2 linked regions of the Allobranchiibius huperziae genome follow. The protein of the gene in region 1 binds, or shares a complex with, the protein of each later gene. Links are inferred from orthologs where the notes say so. Each region holds a gene or a part of one and is shown in the gene's direction. Other genes may lie near its edges.

Evidence for each region. Proteins that work in one complex are often made in the same cells at the same time.
Region 2: the proteins of pcrA (region 1) and uvrB are in contact, whole or in part, in a crystal structure (PDB 7EGT), measured with the Thermus thermophilus proteins. The link is inferred for Allobranchiibius huperziae from one-to-one orthologs. Residues at the interface, in WP_096412145.1 of Thermus thermophilus: His654, Arg656, Phe657, Gln666, Asp668, Glu669, Lys680, Arg681, Leu682, Ser683, Lys685, Tyr686, Ala687; in WP_096411307.1 of Thermus thermophilus: Glu23, Leu25, Arg26, Asp27, Gly28, Glu29, Arg30, Phe31, Arg55, Glu326, Asp327, Phe328, Glu379, Ser382, Gln383, His398, Gly400, Arg401.

What each region holds. Positions count from the first base shown.
Region 1 is NZ_JACCFW010000001.1:817,928-826,121, forward strand. Bases 1-3,043 are described here. They hold pcrA (DNA helicase PcrA), read left to right. Parts: upstream 1-336; coding sequence 337-2,751; downstream 2,752-3,043. Other genes in these bases: HNR15_RS03880 (carboxylate--amine ligase), read right to left, coding at 1-273; HNR15_RS03890 (peptidoglycan DD-metalloendopeptidase family protein), read right to left, coding at 2,752-3,043. In the rest of the region: more of HNR15_RS03890, read right to left, coding at 3,044-3,459; icmB (coenzyme B12-dependent isobutyryl CoA mutase small subunit), read left to right, coding at 3,790-4,200; sucC (ADP-forming succinate--CoA ligase subunit beta), read left to right, coding at 4,269-5,453; sucD (succinate--CoA ligase subunit alpha), read left to right, coding at 5,480-6,373; HNR15_RS03910 (hypothetical protein), read right to left, coding at 6,650-7,669; dapD (2,3,4,5-tetrahydropyridine-2,6-dicarboxylate N-succinyltransferase), read right to left, coding at 7,689-8,194. UniProt on the Escherichia coli protein: A helicase with DNA-dependent ATPase activity. Unwinds DNA duplexes with 3'-5' polarity. Translocates on single-stranded DNA with 3'-5' polarity. Initiates unwinding more efficiently from a nicked substrate than double-stranded DNA.
Region 2 is NZ_JACCFW010000001.1:1,855,483-1,860,980, reverse strand. The notes cover bases 1-2,923. They hold uvrB (excinuclease ABC subunit UvrB), read left to right. Parts: upstream 1-366; coding sequence 367-2,481; downstream 2,482-2,923. Other genes in these bases: HNR15_RS08815 (FAD-dependent oxidoreductase), read right to left, coding at 2,545-2,923; HNR15_RS08825 (cation:proton antiporter), read right to left, coding at 1-302. In the rest of the region: more of HNR15_RS08815, read right to left, coding at 2,924-3,915; HNR15_RS08810 (aspartate aminotransferase family protein), read right to left, coding at 3,919-5,328; HNR15_RS08805 (CoA-acylating methylmalonate-semialdehyde dehydrogenase), read right to left, coding at 5,325-5,498. UniProt on the Escherichia coli protein: The UvrABC repair system catalyzes the recognition and processing of DNA lesions. A damage recognition complex composed of 2 UvrA and 2 UvrB subunits scans DNA for abnormalities.

The sequences.
Region 1 (8,194 bases):
CAGCTTCTTCTCCGGCCCGATCCGGGTCGCGAGCGCGCGCAACTCGGTGACCAGCCCCTCCGGGTCCTGCAGGCTCGGCACGATGTGGTGATCGATGAGGGAGCTGTGGGCGACCGGTCCGCCGAGCATCGTGGAGACCACGAGCGTGCGGTAGCCGTAGCCGAGGTCGAAGGACCGCGCCAGGCTGTAGCCGAGCCGGTCACCACCGAGGACGACGGGTGCGAACTCCTGACCGGCGAGCAGCCGGTCGGCCGCGCTAGGGGTTTTCGGCATGGGCGGCAGCCTAACCGCGGGCGAAGGGGGCGGTCGGTGGCGGCACGTATCCTGAACGGCGAGATGAGCAGCCTGTTCGACGACCTCCCCCTGCCCGGAATGTCCCCGTCGCAAGCGGGCGCCACGACACCCGTCACGACCGTCCACGAGCGCTCGCGCGACGTCGACGAACGCGGTGTGCCCACCTGGGCGAGCCTGTCGCCGACCGGCTCGGGCACGAACGCCGGGCCGGGCCGCCTGAGCGGCGAACAACTGCTCGAAGGACTCAACCCGCAGCAGCGCGAGGCTGTCCTGCACCACGGGCCGCCGCTGCTGATCGTGGCGGGCGCCGGATCGGGCAAGACCCGGGTGCTGGCCCACCGGATCGGCTACCTGCTGGCCGAGCGCGGCGCCCAGCCCGGGCAGATCCTCGCGATCACCTTCACCAACAAGGCCGCCGCCGAGATGCGCGAGCGCGTCGAGACCCTCGTCGGCCCGGCCGCCCGGGCGATGTGGGTCTCGACCTTCCACTCCGCGTGCGTGCGCATCCTGCGCCGGGAGGCCACCAAGGTCGGGCTGAAGTCGACGTTCTCCATCTACGACGCCGCCGACAGCCAGCGGCTGATGGCGCTCGTGCTGCGCGACCTCGACCTGGACATCAAGCGCTACCCGCCGCGCTCCTTCACCCACCAGGTCAGCAACCTCAAGAACGAACTGGTCGACGAGGAGACCTACGCCGCGCGCGTCGCGGAGGGCAGCCACCAGGACCGGATGGTGGCCGAGGCGTACGCGTCCTACCAGCGCCGCCTGCGGCAGGCCAATGCCCTGGACTTCGACGACATCATCATGATGACCGTCAACATCCTGCAGGCGTTCCCGGACGTCGCCGAGCACTACCGGCGTCGCTTCCGGCACGTGCTGGTCGATGAGTACCAGGACACCAACCACGCGCAGTACACCCTGGTGAAAGAGCTGGTGGGACACGAGGTCCTCGACGATGCCGTGGGCGCGGTGCCGCCCGCGCAGCTGTGCGTCGTCGGTGACGCCGACCAGTCGATCTACGCCTTCCGCGGCGCGACGATCCGCAACATCGTGGAGTTCGAGCAGGACTACCCCGACGCGCGGACGATCCTGCTGGAGCAGAACTACCGCTCCACCCAGAACATCCTGGCGGCCGCCAACTCGGTGATCGCCAAGAACCCCGACCGCCGGCCGAAGAACCTGTGGACCAGCACAGGCGACGGCGCCGCGATCGTCGGGTACGTCGCGGACTCCGAGCACGACGAGGCCGCGTTCGTCGCGCGCCAGATCGACGTGCTCGGCGACGAACAGGGCGTCAAGCCCAAGGACGTCGCGGTGTTCTACCGCACCAACGCCCAGTCCAGAGCGATCGAGGAGGTGTTCGTCCGCGTCGGGCTGCCCTACAAGATCGTCGGCGGCACCCGCTTCTACGAACGCCGCGAGGTCAAGGACGCGCTCGCCTACCTGCGAGTGGTGTCCAACCCGCTCGACACGGTCAATCTGCGCCGGATCCTCAACGTGCCCAAGCGGGGGATCGGCGACCGTGCCGAGGCGTGCGTGAGCGCGCTCGCCGAGCGTGAGCGCATCCCGTTCGTCGCCGCGCTGGGACAGGCCGCGGACGCGCCCGGGATCGCCACGCGGTCGGTCACCGCGATCCAGGCGTTCACCACTCTGCTGGAGGGCCTGCAGACCACCCACCAGTCGGCCGGCGGCGTCGGCGAGCTGCTCGAGGCGATCCTCGACCGCTCGGGCTACCTCGCCGAGTTGCGCGCCAGCCACGACCCGCAGGACGAGACCCGCGTCGAGAACCTGGCCGAACTCGTCGCCGTCGGAAGGGAGTTCGACGACAACTACCCGGAAGGCTCTCTGGAGGACTTCCTCGAGCAGGTCTCGCTGGTCGCCGACAGCGACGAGATCCCCGACGACGTCGAGGACCAGGGCGTCATCACGCTGATGACCCTGCACACTGCCAAGGGTCTGGAGTTCCCGGTCGTCTTCCTGACCGGCATGGAGGACGGCACCTTCCCGCACCTGCGCGCGCTCGGCGATCCGCAGGAGTTGGAGGAGGAGCGCCGTCTGGCGTACGTCGGCATCACCCGGGCGCGCGAGCGACTGCACCTGTCGCGGGCCGAGGTGCGCTCGGCCTGGGGTGCGCCGCAGTACAACCCGCCGTCGCGCTTCCTGGACGAGATCCCCGGCCACCTCATCGAGTGGGCGCGGGTCCAGACGACGTCGACCAGGCCGTCCTCGACGCCGGCGGTGGCGCGTCTGGCCGCACGGCCGGGCGTACGAAGCCCCGGCAACCGGCCGGTCATCTCACTGGACGCCGGCGACCGGGTCACCCACGACTCGTTCGGGCTCGGCACGGTCATCCGTGTCGAGGGGCAGGGCGAGCGCTCGATGGCGCACATCGACTTCGGCGGGGACACCGGGGTCAAGCGGCTCCTGCTGCGTTACGCGCCCGTGACGAAGTTGTGACTAGAAGATGTGGTGCGCCTTCAGCCACGGCGCCGGGTCGACCGGCGTGCCGTTCAGGTGTATCTCCAGGTGCAGGTGCGGACCGGTGGAGTGACCGGTGTCGCCGGACCGGCCGACCACGTCGCCCATCGAGAGGCGCTCGCCGACGGTGACGGCGATGTAGGACATGTGCGCGTAGACGGCGTGGACACCGTCACCGAGGTCGAGCTCGACCCGGTTGCCCATCCCCCCGTAGGGGCCCACCGCGACCACGGTGGCGTCGTGCAGTGCGTGCAGCGGGGTGCCGACCGGGGTGGCGAAGTCGTCGCCCAGGTGCTGCGTGCCCCAGCGGCCGCCGAAGGGCGAGGTGAACCTGCCACCGCAGCCGGCGATCGGGCAGGTCCACGGGCTGAGCACGGGCTGGGCCTTGGCGGCCGGCTTCGCGGCGCGCTTCGCAGCGAGCCTGGAGGGAGCGGCCGTGCGCCGAGGCGTCGGCTTCGTCGACTTCGCAGCGGCCTTGCCGCTGGGCGTGCTCGACGGCGCAGGGGTGCTGCGGACGGTGGAGCGCGACACCGGTCGCGCACCGCGCAGCAGATCGGCGTGATCCGGTCCGGGCTGTGAGGCCGTGGCTCGTGAGGTGGCCGCCGCGACGGCGACGCGGTCACCCAGCGACATCGCGGGCGCCGTGCCCGAGTCGATCGTCGAGGCGCCGGCGGCGCCGGCCGCCACCACGGTGACCGTGATGGCAGCAGCGGACGGAAGGGTGACCCGGCTGACCAACCGCGACGAGGCGTGGCGGTGCGCTCCGGTCCGTGGGGAGGGGGCAGCGGTCGAGGGGGCACCTGCACGATGCCGGCCGACAGGACGACTCACGTTGTTCTACTTCCGCATTCGACGGCCCGGGGCTGCACTCCAGTCGGGCGTGCGCCGCAGGACATCGTCCGGCCAAGACGCTACTTGACCGTATCGTGACCTTTCCGTGACCTGAAATCGAGGCTGTGGATAACGGTGGTGAGATGCGTCTCACTCCCCGCGCGGGCGCGCCGCTACGCTGCGCGGATGACCACCACAAGTGATCGCCCACTGCGGATCGTCGTCGCCAAACCCGGGCTCGACGGACACGACCGCGGAGCCAAAGTCGTCGCCCGGGCCCTGCGGGACGCCGGTATGGAAGTCATCTACACCGGGCTGCACCAGACCCCGGAGCAGATCGTGGAGGCCGCGATCCAGGAGGACGCGGACGCCGTGGGTCTGTCCGTGCTCTCCGGCGCGCACATGACGCTCTTCGCGAAGGTGACGGCCCTGCTGAAGGACCGCGACGCGCAGGACATCGTGGTGTTCGGCGGCGGGATCATCCCCGAGGAGGACATCCCGCAGCTGGCGGAGCTCGGGGTCGCCACCGTCTTCACGCCCGGCGCCACCACCGGCGAGATCGTCGGCTGGGTGCGCGCGCACGTCGGGGTCGCCTGAGCACCACCCCTGCGCGGGGATACAGTCCGAGGCGGCATATTTTCTAGGACGTTGAGGACGGCTCAGACGTGGATCTGTTCGAATTCCAGGCGCGCGACATGTTCGAGGCACACGGCGTGCCGGTGCTCGCGGGCAAAACCATCACCGACGCGGCGCAGGCCGAGCAGGTCGCCCAGGAGATCGGTGGCGGTGGAGTCACCGTCGTCAAGGCGCAGGTCAAGACCGGCGGGCGCGGCAAGGCCGGCGGCGTGAAGGTCGCCAAGACGCCGGCCGAGGCCACGACGTACGCCGAGCAGATCCTCGGCATGGACATCAAGGGCCACACCGTGGGCACCGTGATGATCGCTCAAGGCGCCCAGATCGAGCACGAGTACTACTTCTCCGTGCTGTTGGACCGCTCCAACCGCACCTACCTGGCGATGTGCTCGGTCGAGGGCGGCATGGAGATCGAGCAGCTCGCCGTCGAGCGGCCCGACGCACTCGCGCGAATCGCCGTCGACCCCATCGTGGGCATCGACGAGGCCAAGGCACGCGAGATCGTCCAGGCCGCCCGGTTCGACGAGGAGACCGGCGCCAAGGTCGCGCCCGTGCTCCAGAAGCTGTGGGAGGTCTACCGCGACGAGGACGCGACGCTGGTCGAGGTCAACCCGCTCGTGCAGACCGCCGACGGCGCGATCGTCGCCCTCGACGGCAAGGTGACCCTCGACGACAACGCCGACTTCCGTCACCCGGACCACCAGGCGCTGCAGGACCGGTCGGCTGCCGACCCGCTCGAGGCGCAGGCGCACGAGAAGGGCCTCAACTACGTCAAGCTCGACGGCGACGTCGGCATCATCGGCAACGGCGCGGGCCTGGTCATGTCGACCCTGGACGTCGTGGCGTACGCCGGCGAGAAGGTCACCAACCCCGCCGGCGCGCACCCCAAGCCCGCGAACTTCCTGGACATCGGTGGCGGTGCGTCGGCCGAGGTGATGGCCAACGGCCTCGGCATCATCCTGGGCGACCCGCAGGTCAAGAGCGTCTTCGTGAACGTCTTCGGCGGCATCACGGCGTGCGACGCGGTCGCCAACGGCATCGTCGGCGCGCTCGACACCCTCGGTGACGGCGCCACCAAGCCGCTCGTCGTACGCCTCGACGGCAACAACGTGGTGGAGGGTCGGCGCATCCTGGCCGACCGCAACCACCCGCTGGTGACCATCGAAGAGACCATGGACGGCGCCGCGGCCAAGGCCGCCGAGCTCGCCGCACGCTGACTGACGTAGAGGACGGAACACTCGTAATGGCAATCTTTTTGAACGCCGACTCCAAGGTCGTCGTGCAGGGCATGACCGGCTCCGAGGGTATGAAGCACACCACCCGGATGCTGGCCTCGGGCACCTCGATCGTCGGCGGCGTCAACCCGCGCAAGGCGGGTCAGCAGGTCGAGTTCGACGGTGGCAAGAGCGTGCCGGTCTTCGGCACGGTCGCCGAGGCGATGAAGGAGACGGGCGCCGACGTGTCGGTCGTCTTCGTGCCGCCGGCCTTCGCGCGCGCCGCCGTCGTGGAGGCCATCGACGCCGCCATGCCGCTGGTCGTCGTCATCACCGAGGGCATCGCGGTCAAGGACACCGCGGAGTTCTACGCGCACGCCGTGGCGTCGGGCACCACCCGCATCGTCGGGCCGAACTGCCCCGGTCTCATCAGCCCCGGGAAGTCCAACGCCGGCATCATCCCCGCGGACATCGCGGGGGCGGGTCGCATCGGTCTGGTGTCCAAGTCGGGCACGCTGACCTACCAGATGATGTACGAGCTGCGGGAGTTCGGCTTCTCCAGCGCGGTCGGCATCGGCGGCGACCCGATCATCGGCACCACCCACATCGACTGTCTCGAGGCGTTCGAGAAGGACGACGAGACCGACGCCATCGTGATGATCGGCGAGATCGGCGGCGACGCCGAGGAGCGCGCCGCGGCGTACATCAAGGACCACGTCAGCAAGCCGGTCGTCGGCTACGTGGCCGGGTTCACCGCACCGGAGGGCAAGACGATGGGCCATGCCGGCGCCATCGTCTCCGGATCGTCCGGCACCGCGGCCGCCAAGCAGGAGGCCCTCGAGGCAGCGGGCGTCAAGGTCGGCAAGACGCCGTCCGCGACCGCCGACCTGATGCGCGAGATCATGAAGGGCCTTGCCAAGTAAGGCGACTCACGCACTGTGAGGATGCAGTCGGCCGGTCACCCGCGGGGGTGACCGGCCGTCGTGCATCTGGGCTTGCGTCGTTCGGGGCCGAGCGGCCCGGAAGGAGGGCCGGCGCGGGGGATCGGTGCTCGTCTGGGGCCGAGCGGGCCAAGACGCGGGCTCGGGAGGGTGAGGACGCGTCGTTCGGGGCTGAGCGGGCCGAAACGAGCGGTGGGCGTGGGGGATCGCCGCGTCGTTCGGGGCCGAGCGGGCCGGAAGGAGGGCCGGCGCGGGGGATCAGCGGCCGGCGAGCGTGATCCGCACGCTGGTCGCCGACCCGGCCGACCTGCTCGCGCCGATCCACTTCGCGCCGTCACGGCCACGATGGCGCTTCCACTCCCGATCGCCGACGGTGACGCTGGTGATGCCCTCGGCGTCGGCGTGGGTGACCGCCCACGCGGCGACAGCCCAGGCGCGGTCGGTGCTGCGGGCGCGGAAGGTGACGTCCGAGGTGCCCGCATTTGCCTGCAGACCCGTCTGATTCGCGATCTTCGACACCACCGCCGCGGGGGTGGAGGAGGTCTTGGCCGGGTCGAGACGGCAGGTCACCTTCTCCGGTGCGCCGCCGTCGAGGGAGGCGGTCAGCACCTGACCGGCCGACACGTGGTCCGCGTACGCCGTGGGAACCCCCGAGCGCTGCACCTCCTGAGCCGCGACCTCGACGGCCTGCGCCTGCCAGCCGTCGATGCTGGTCAGCCGGTTGTAGAAGGCGGTGCTGGACTGCACCGGATCGAGGATCTCGGCCTGGGTGCCCCAACCCTGGCTGGGCCGCTGCTGGAAGAGCCCGAGGGAGTCCCGGTCGCCGTAGGTGAGGTTGCGCAGTTTGGACTCGGTGATCGAGGTCGCGACGGCGACCTGCGCGGCGCGTGGCTCCAGGCCCAGCTTCATCGTGCCGACGTCGACGATGGTCGCGGCGTTCGCGGCCTGTTCGGGGGAGTAGTCGAAGCTGCCGTTCGCGGTGAACTGGCACGTGGGTGAGCCGAAGTTGTCCAGCAGATGCTGGTAGCCGTAGTACGCGCCACCGGCCACCGCCGCCACGAGCACGATCGGCACCAGGCAGCCGGCGGTCCACCCGCAGCCGCGCCGTCGGCGGGGTGCGTCGTGGAAGTCGAAGTGCGCCACGGGATCGTGGGGATCCACGTCGTGGTCCCAACCGTGCGCGTCATCGGGCTCGTGTGAGGCGTCGAGGTGATCGTCGTACAACCCGTCGAACTCGCGGTCGTGGGCGTGCGGATCCTTCTTCTTGCGGAATGGCATGTGGGGGACGGTGGCTCTTTCAGTTCTGGTGCAGTACGTCGTTGAGGGCGATGCCGTGACCCTGGCGACCCCGGCATCGGACGACGCCGGTGGTGGAGTCGCGCAGGAAGAGCATCGAGGAGCGCCCGGACAGATCGCGGGCCTTGACGACCGAGTCGTCGTCGAGAGTGACCTTGGTGCCCGCGGTGACGTAGAGCCCCGCTTCGACCACGCAGTCGTCGCCGAGGGAGATACCGACCCCGGCCTGTGCTCCGATGAGACAACGCTCGCCGATGGACACCCGTTCCTTGCCGCCGCCCGACAGCGTGCCCATGATCGAGGCGCCCCCACCGATGTCACTGCCGTCGCCGACCACCACGCCCTGCACGATGCGGCCCTCCACCATCGAGGTGCCCAGCGTGCCGGCGTTGAAGTTGCAGAAACCCTCGTGCATGACCGTCGTGCCCGGCGCCAGGTGCGCACCCAGCCGGACCCGGTCGGCGTCGGCGATCCGGACGCCCGACGGCACGACGTAGTCGGTCATCC
Region 2 (5,498 bases), 1.0 Mb from region 1 along the record:
AGCCGCCACGTCGTACCCCAGCGGCGCCAGGTCAGCCTGACCCGGGTGAGCGGTCGGTCGAGTGCCAGACCGACACCGGTGAGGGCCATCAGGATGGTGATCTCGGTCAGGTGCTCGGTGAGCGCCGCATGCTCGTCGGGGTCGAGTGACAGACCCGCGGGGAAGGGGAGCAGCCCGACGAGCGCACCCACGGCCACCAGGATCACGGGAGCCGAGATCGCCCGGCCCGTCGTGAAGGCGGGCAGCAGCACGCCGAGCAGCAGAGCCACCCCGACGATCAGGTAGACGACTGGGATGACCACGGGATCCAGTCTCCCAAACACCGCGCGCGGGGGTCGTGTCGGTGGGGCGTCGTACGGTTGACGCATGCGCCCCATCACCGACCTCAAGCGCCGCGTCGCGCCCTTCGAGGTGGTCTCCGAGTTCAGCCCGAGCGGCGACCAGCCGACGGCCATCGCCGACCTGACCAAACGGGTCAAGGCCGGCGAGCAGGACGTGGTGCTGCTGGGTGCCACCGGCACCGGCAAGTCGGCGACCACGGCCTGGATGATCGAGCAGGTGCAGCGGCCGACCCTGGTGATGGCGCCCAACAAGACGCTGGCGGCGCAGCTGGCCAACGAGTTCCGGGAACTGTTGCCCAACAACGCGGTCGAGTACTTCGTGTCGTACTACGACTACTACCAGCCCGAGGCGTACATCGCGCAGACGGACACCTACATCGAGAAGGACTCCTCGGTCAACGAGGAGGTCGAGCGGCTGCGGCACAGCGCGACCAACTCGCTGCTGACCCGGCGCGACGCGATCGTGGTGGCGTCGGTGTCGTGCATCTACGGCCTGGGCACGCCGCAGGAGTACGTCGACCGGATGGCCCGCCTGAAGGTCGGTCAGGTCATCGACCGTGACGACCTGCTGCGCCGGTTCGTGCAGATGCAGTACACCCGCAACGACCTGGCCTTCACCCGCGGCACGTTCCGGGTGCGCGGCGACACGGTGGAGATCATCCCGGTCTACGAGGAGCTGGCGATCCGGATCGAGTTCTTCGGTGACGAGATCGAGCGCATCTACACCCTGCACCCGCTCACCGGCGAGGTCGTGCGCGAGGAGGAGGAGATGTACGTCTTCCCGGCTTCGCACTACGTCGCCGGGCCGCAGCGGATGGAGCGGGCGATCTCCAGCATCGAGGCCGAGTTGGAGACCCAGCTGGAGTCGTTCGAGAAGCAGGGCAAGCTGCTGGAGGCGCAGCGGCTGCGGATGCGCACGACGTACGACATCGAGATGATGCGCCAGGTCGGGTCGTGCTCGGGCATCGAGAACTACTCGCGGCACATCGACGGACGCGGGCCGGGATCGGCGCCCAACTGCCTGCTCGACTACTTCCCCGAGGACTTCCTGCTGGTCATCGACGAGTCCCACCAGACCGTGCCGCAGATCGGCGCGATGTACGAGGGCGACATGTCCCGCAAACGGCAGCTGGTCGACCACGGGTTCCGACTGCCGAGCGCGATGGACAACCGGCCGCTGAAGTGGGAGGAGTTCCTCGAGCGCGTCGGCCAGACGGTCTACCTGTCCGCGACGCCGGGGGACTACGAGGTCGCGAAGGCCAACGGCGTGGTCGAGCAGGTGATCCGTCCCACCGGGCTCATCGACCCGGAGATCGTGCTGAAGCCGACCAAGGGTCAGATCGACGACCTGCTGCACGAGATCCGTGAGCGCTCCGCCCGCAACGAGCGGATCCTGGTCACCACCTTGACCAAGAAGATGGCCGAGGACCTGACCGACTACCTGCTGGAGAAGGACGTGCGGGTGCGCTACCTGCACTCCGAGGTGGACACCCTGCGCCGGGTGGAGCTGCTGCGCGAGCTGCGGATGGGCGAGTACGACGTGCTGGTCGGCATCAACCTGCTGCGTGAGGGTCTCGACCTGCCCGAGGTCTCGTTGGTGAGCATCCTGGACGCCGACAAGGAGGGCTTCCTGCGGTCCGCCCGTTCGCTCATCCAGACCATCGGACGCGCGGCCCGCAACGTGTCCGGTCAGGTGCACATGTACGCCGACAAGGTGACCCCCTCGATGCGCGACGCCATCGACGAGACCAGCCGGCGCCGGGAGAAGCAGGTGGCCTACAACCTCGCGGCCGGGGTGGACCCGCAGCCGCTGCGCAAGAAGATCGCCGACATCACCGACCTGCTGCAGCGCGAGGACGCCGACACCGAGGCCCTGATGGGCAGTGGCCGGGTGCAGTCGCGCGGCAAGACGGCCAAGCAGGGCAAGTCCAGCAAGCGGATCGGCGCGAAGCCCGAGAGCGGTGGGGTGGCCACGGTGACGGGTGTCCCCGCCGGCGAGCTGGCCACTCTCATCCAGGACCTCACCGACCAGATGCACCAGGCGGCGACCGACCTGCACTTCGAGCTGGCAGCTCGGCTGCGCGACGAGCTCGGGGACCTGAAGAAGGAGCTGCGGCAGATGACGGCCGCGACCCGCTGACCTTCCATCGGAGGTGGGGATCTCACCGAGAGGTGGGCTTATCTCCACCCCTCGACGGTGGGGTCAGGAGTCGAAGCCGAGACCCACCCTGTCCAGGCCGCGCAGCCACAGGTTGCGGCGGCCGCCGTGGCGGTCCGCCAACGCGAGTGCCGCGCGGGTGGCCTGGATACCGGCGTATGCTAACGGTTCCGGCGGGAAGGGCAGCGGCTTGGTGCGCACCATCGCCAGCTCGGTCAGCTCGGTGTGGGCGCCGCTCAGCAGGTCGAGCATCACTCGTGCGCCGAAGCGCGTGGCACCGACCCCGAGGCCGGTGTAGCCGAGCGCGTAGGACACCCGGGCGCCGTACGCCGTGCCGAAGAACGCGAAGAATCGCGTGCAGGTGTCGATCGCGCCGCCCCAACGGTGGCTGAAGCGCAACCCCTCCAGCTGCGGGAAGGTCGCGAAGAACTGCTGGGCAAGCACCTCGAAGGTCGCGGGCCGCTGGTCGTACGCCGGGCGCACCGCCCGACCGAAGTGGTAGATCGCGTCGTACCCGCCCCAGAGGATCCGCCGGTCGGCGGTCATCCGGTAGTAGTGGAACTGGTTGCCGGCGTCGTCGACGCCCTCGCGCCCGTCCCAGCCGATCGAGGCCAGCTGCCCGTCGGAGAGCGGCTCGGTCATGAGCACGTAGTCGTAGACCGGCACGGTGTGCAGCCGCACGCGTTTCACCAGTGACGGGAAGGCGTTCGTGCCGAGGGCGACGTGCTCCGCGGTGATCGTGCGGCCGCCGTCGGTCCCCAGCGTCATCCGGTCGCCGTCCTCGGCCAGACCGGTGACCTTGGTGTGCTCCGCGATCCGCACCCCGAGGCTCTCGGCGGCAGCGGCGAGACCCCATGCGAGACGAGCCGGGTCGACGAGCGCGAGCTCACCCTCCTCGATGCACCCGCCGAGGAACGTGGGGGAGTGCAGGCGGGCGCGTACGGCCTCCTGGTCGAGGAACCCCGTTGCGGAAGAACGCATCTCGCGCACCTGATAGGGCTCGGTGGCCACGGTGAGGGAGTCGCGCAAGTGGTAGTCGCAGTCGATGCCGTGGCGCTGCACCGTGTCGCCGATCGCCGCCAGATTCTCCCGACCGAGCCGCTCCAGCGTCTCGATCTCGTCGGGGAAGCGCTGCTCTCCGTTGTCCCGCCCATGCGTGAGGCTCGCCGAGCAGAACCCGCCGTTACGGCCGGACGCCGCCCATCCGATCCGGTCGCCCTCGACCAGCAGCACCTCGCGGTCGGGGTCGCGTTCCTTGGCCAGCAGTGCGGTCCACAGCCCGCTGAACCCGCCGCCGACGACGACGAGGTCCGCGCGAGCGTCGGTGGTCAGAGCGGGTCGCGCGGACGGGCGGTCGGGGGTGTCCAGCCAGTACGGCGTCGTCGACGCGTCGCGCCAGGTCGCCGAGACGTCCACCGGTCAGGCGCCCGTCGTATGCCGGTCGGCCGCCTCGAGCGCGACGTCCAGCATCGCCAGGCCCTCGCGCACCTCGTCCGGCGTGCTCGTGCACGGGGGTACGACGTGGGTGCGGTTGAAGTGCGTGAACGGCCAGAGCCCTTCGCTCTTGCAGGCCGCCGCGAACTGCGTCATCGGGGCCGCGTCCGCCCCGGCCGCGTTGAACGGCACCAGCGGTTCGCGGGTCGCCCGGTCGCGGACCAGCTCGACCGCCCAGAAGACCCCGAGACCGCGGACCTCGCCGATGCACGGGTGCTTCGTCGCCAGCTCGGCCAGCCCGGGTGCGATGACCTCCTCGCCGAGCATCCGCGCGTTGGCCAGGATGCCCTCGTCCTCGAAGATCCGGATCGACGCGACGGCGGATGCGCACGCCAGCGGGTGCCCGGAGTAGGTGAGGCCGCCGGGGAAGGGACGGTCGGCGAACGTGGCGGCCACCGTGTCGCTGATGAGCACCCCGCCGATCGGGACGTAGCCGGAGTTGACGCCCTTGGCGAAGGTGATGAGGTCGGGGGTCATGCCCCAGTGGTCGAGGGCGAACCACTCGCCACACCGCCCGAATCCGGACATCACCTCATCGGCGATCAGCAGGATGCCGTGCTCGTCGCAGAGGGCCCGCACGCCGTCGAGGTAGCCCGGGGGTGGCACGAGGATGCCGTTCGTGCCGACGACCGTCTCCAGCACGAGCGCCGCGATGGTGTGCGGTCCCTCGAGCATGACCAGCTCGCGCAGATGGGCCAGCGCGCGGTCACACTCCTCCTGTTTGGTCTCGGCGTGGAACGCCGATCGGTACAGGTAAGGGCCGAAGTAGCGGACCGTGCCGGGAACGGCCGGCTCGGAGGGCCAGCGCCGCGGGTCACCGGTCAGCGAGATCGCACCGGCCGTCGAGCCGTGGTAGCTGCGGTAGGCCGCGAGCACCTTCTGCCGCCCGGTGTGCAGCCGCGCCATCCGCACGGCGTTCTCGTTGGCGTCGGCGCCGCCGTTCGTGAAGAAGACGGTGTTCAGGCCCTCGGGTGCCCGCTCGGTGATCAACCGGGCCGCCTCGCCGCGTACGTCGTTGGCAAACGCCGGCTGGATCGAGCACAGCCGCTGCGCCTGCTCCACGATGGCCGCGACCAGCCGGGGGTGCTGGTAGCCGATGTTCATGTTGACCAGCTGGCTGGAGAAGTCGAGGTAGCGCTTGCCGGCGTAGTCCCAGAAGTAGGACCCCTGCGCGTGCTCGATGGGCAGCGGGTCGATCGCGGCCTGGGCCGACCAGGAGTGGAAGACGTGGCGGTCGTCGGCGCGGACCTGCGCCTCGTCGCCTCGGCCGAGCAGGCTCGCGGGGTCGGTGGGCTCGGCGTCTGTGGCGGTCTCGCGCAGGATGCTGTCGGTCATCGTGTCCTCGGGAATCCCAGATCGACGGTGGAGGTGGCCGGGTCGGGCCACCGCGAGGTGACCACCTTGCCGCGGGTGTAGAAAGCCATCCCCTCGGGTCCGTACATGTGGTTGTCGCCGAAGAGCGACGCCTTCCAGCCGCCGAAGGAGTACGACGCCACGGGCACCGG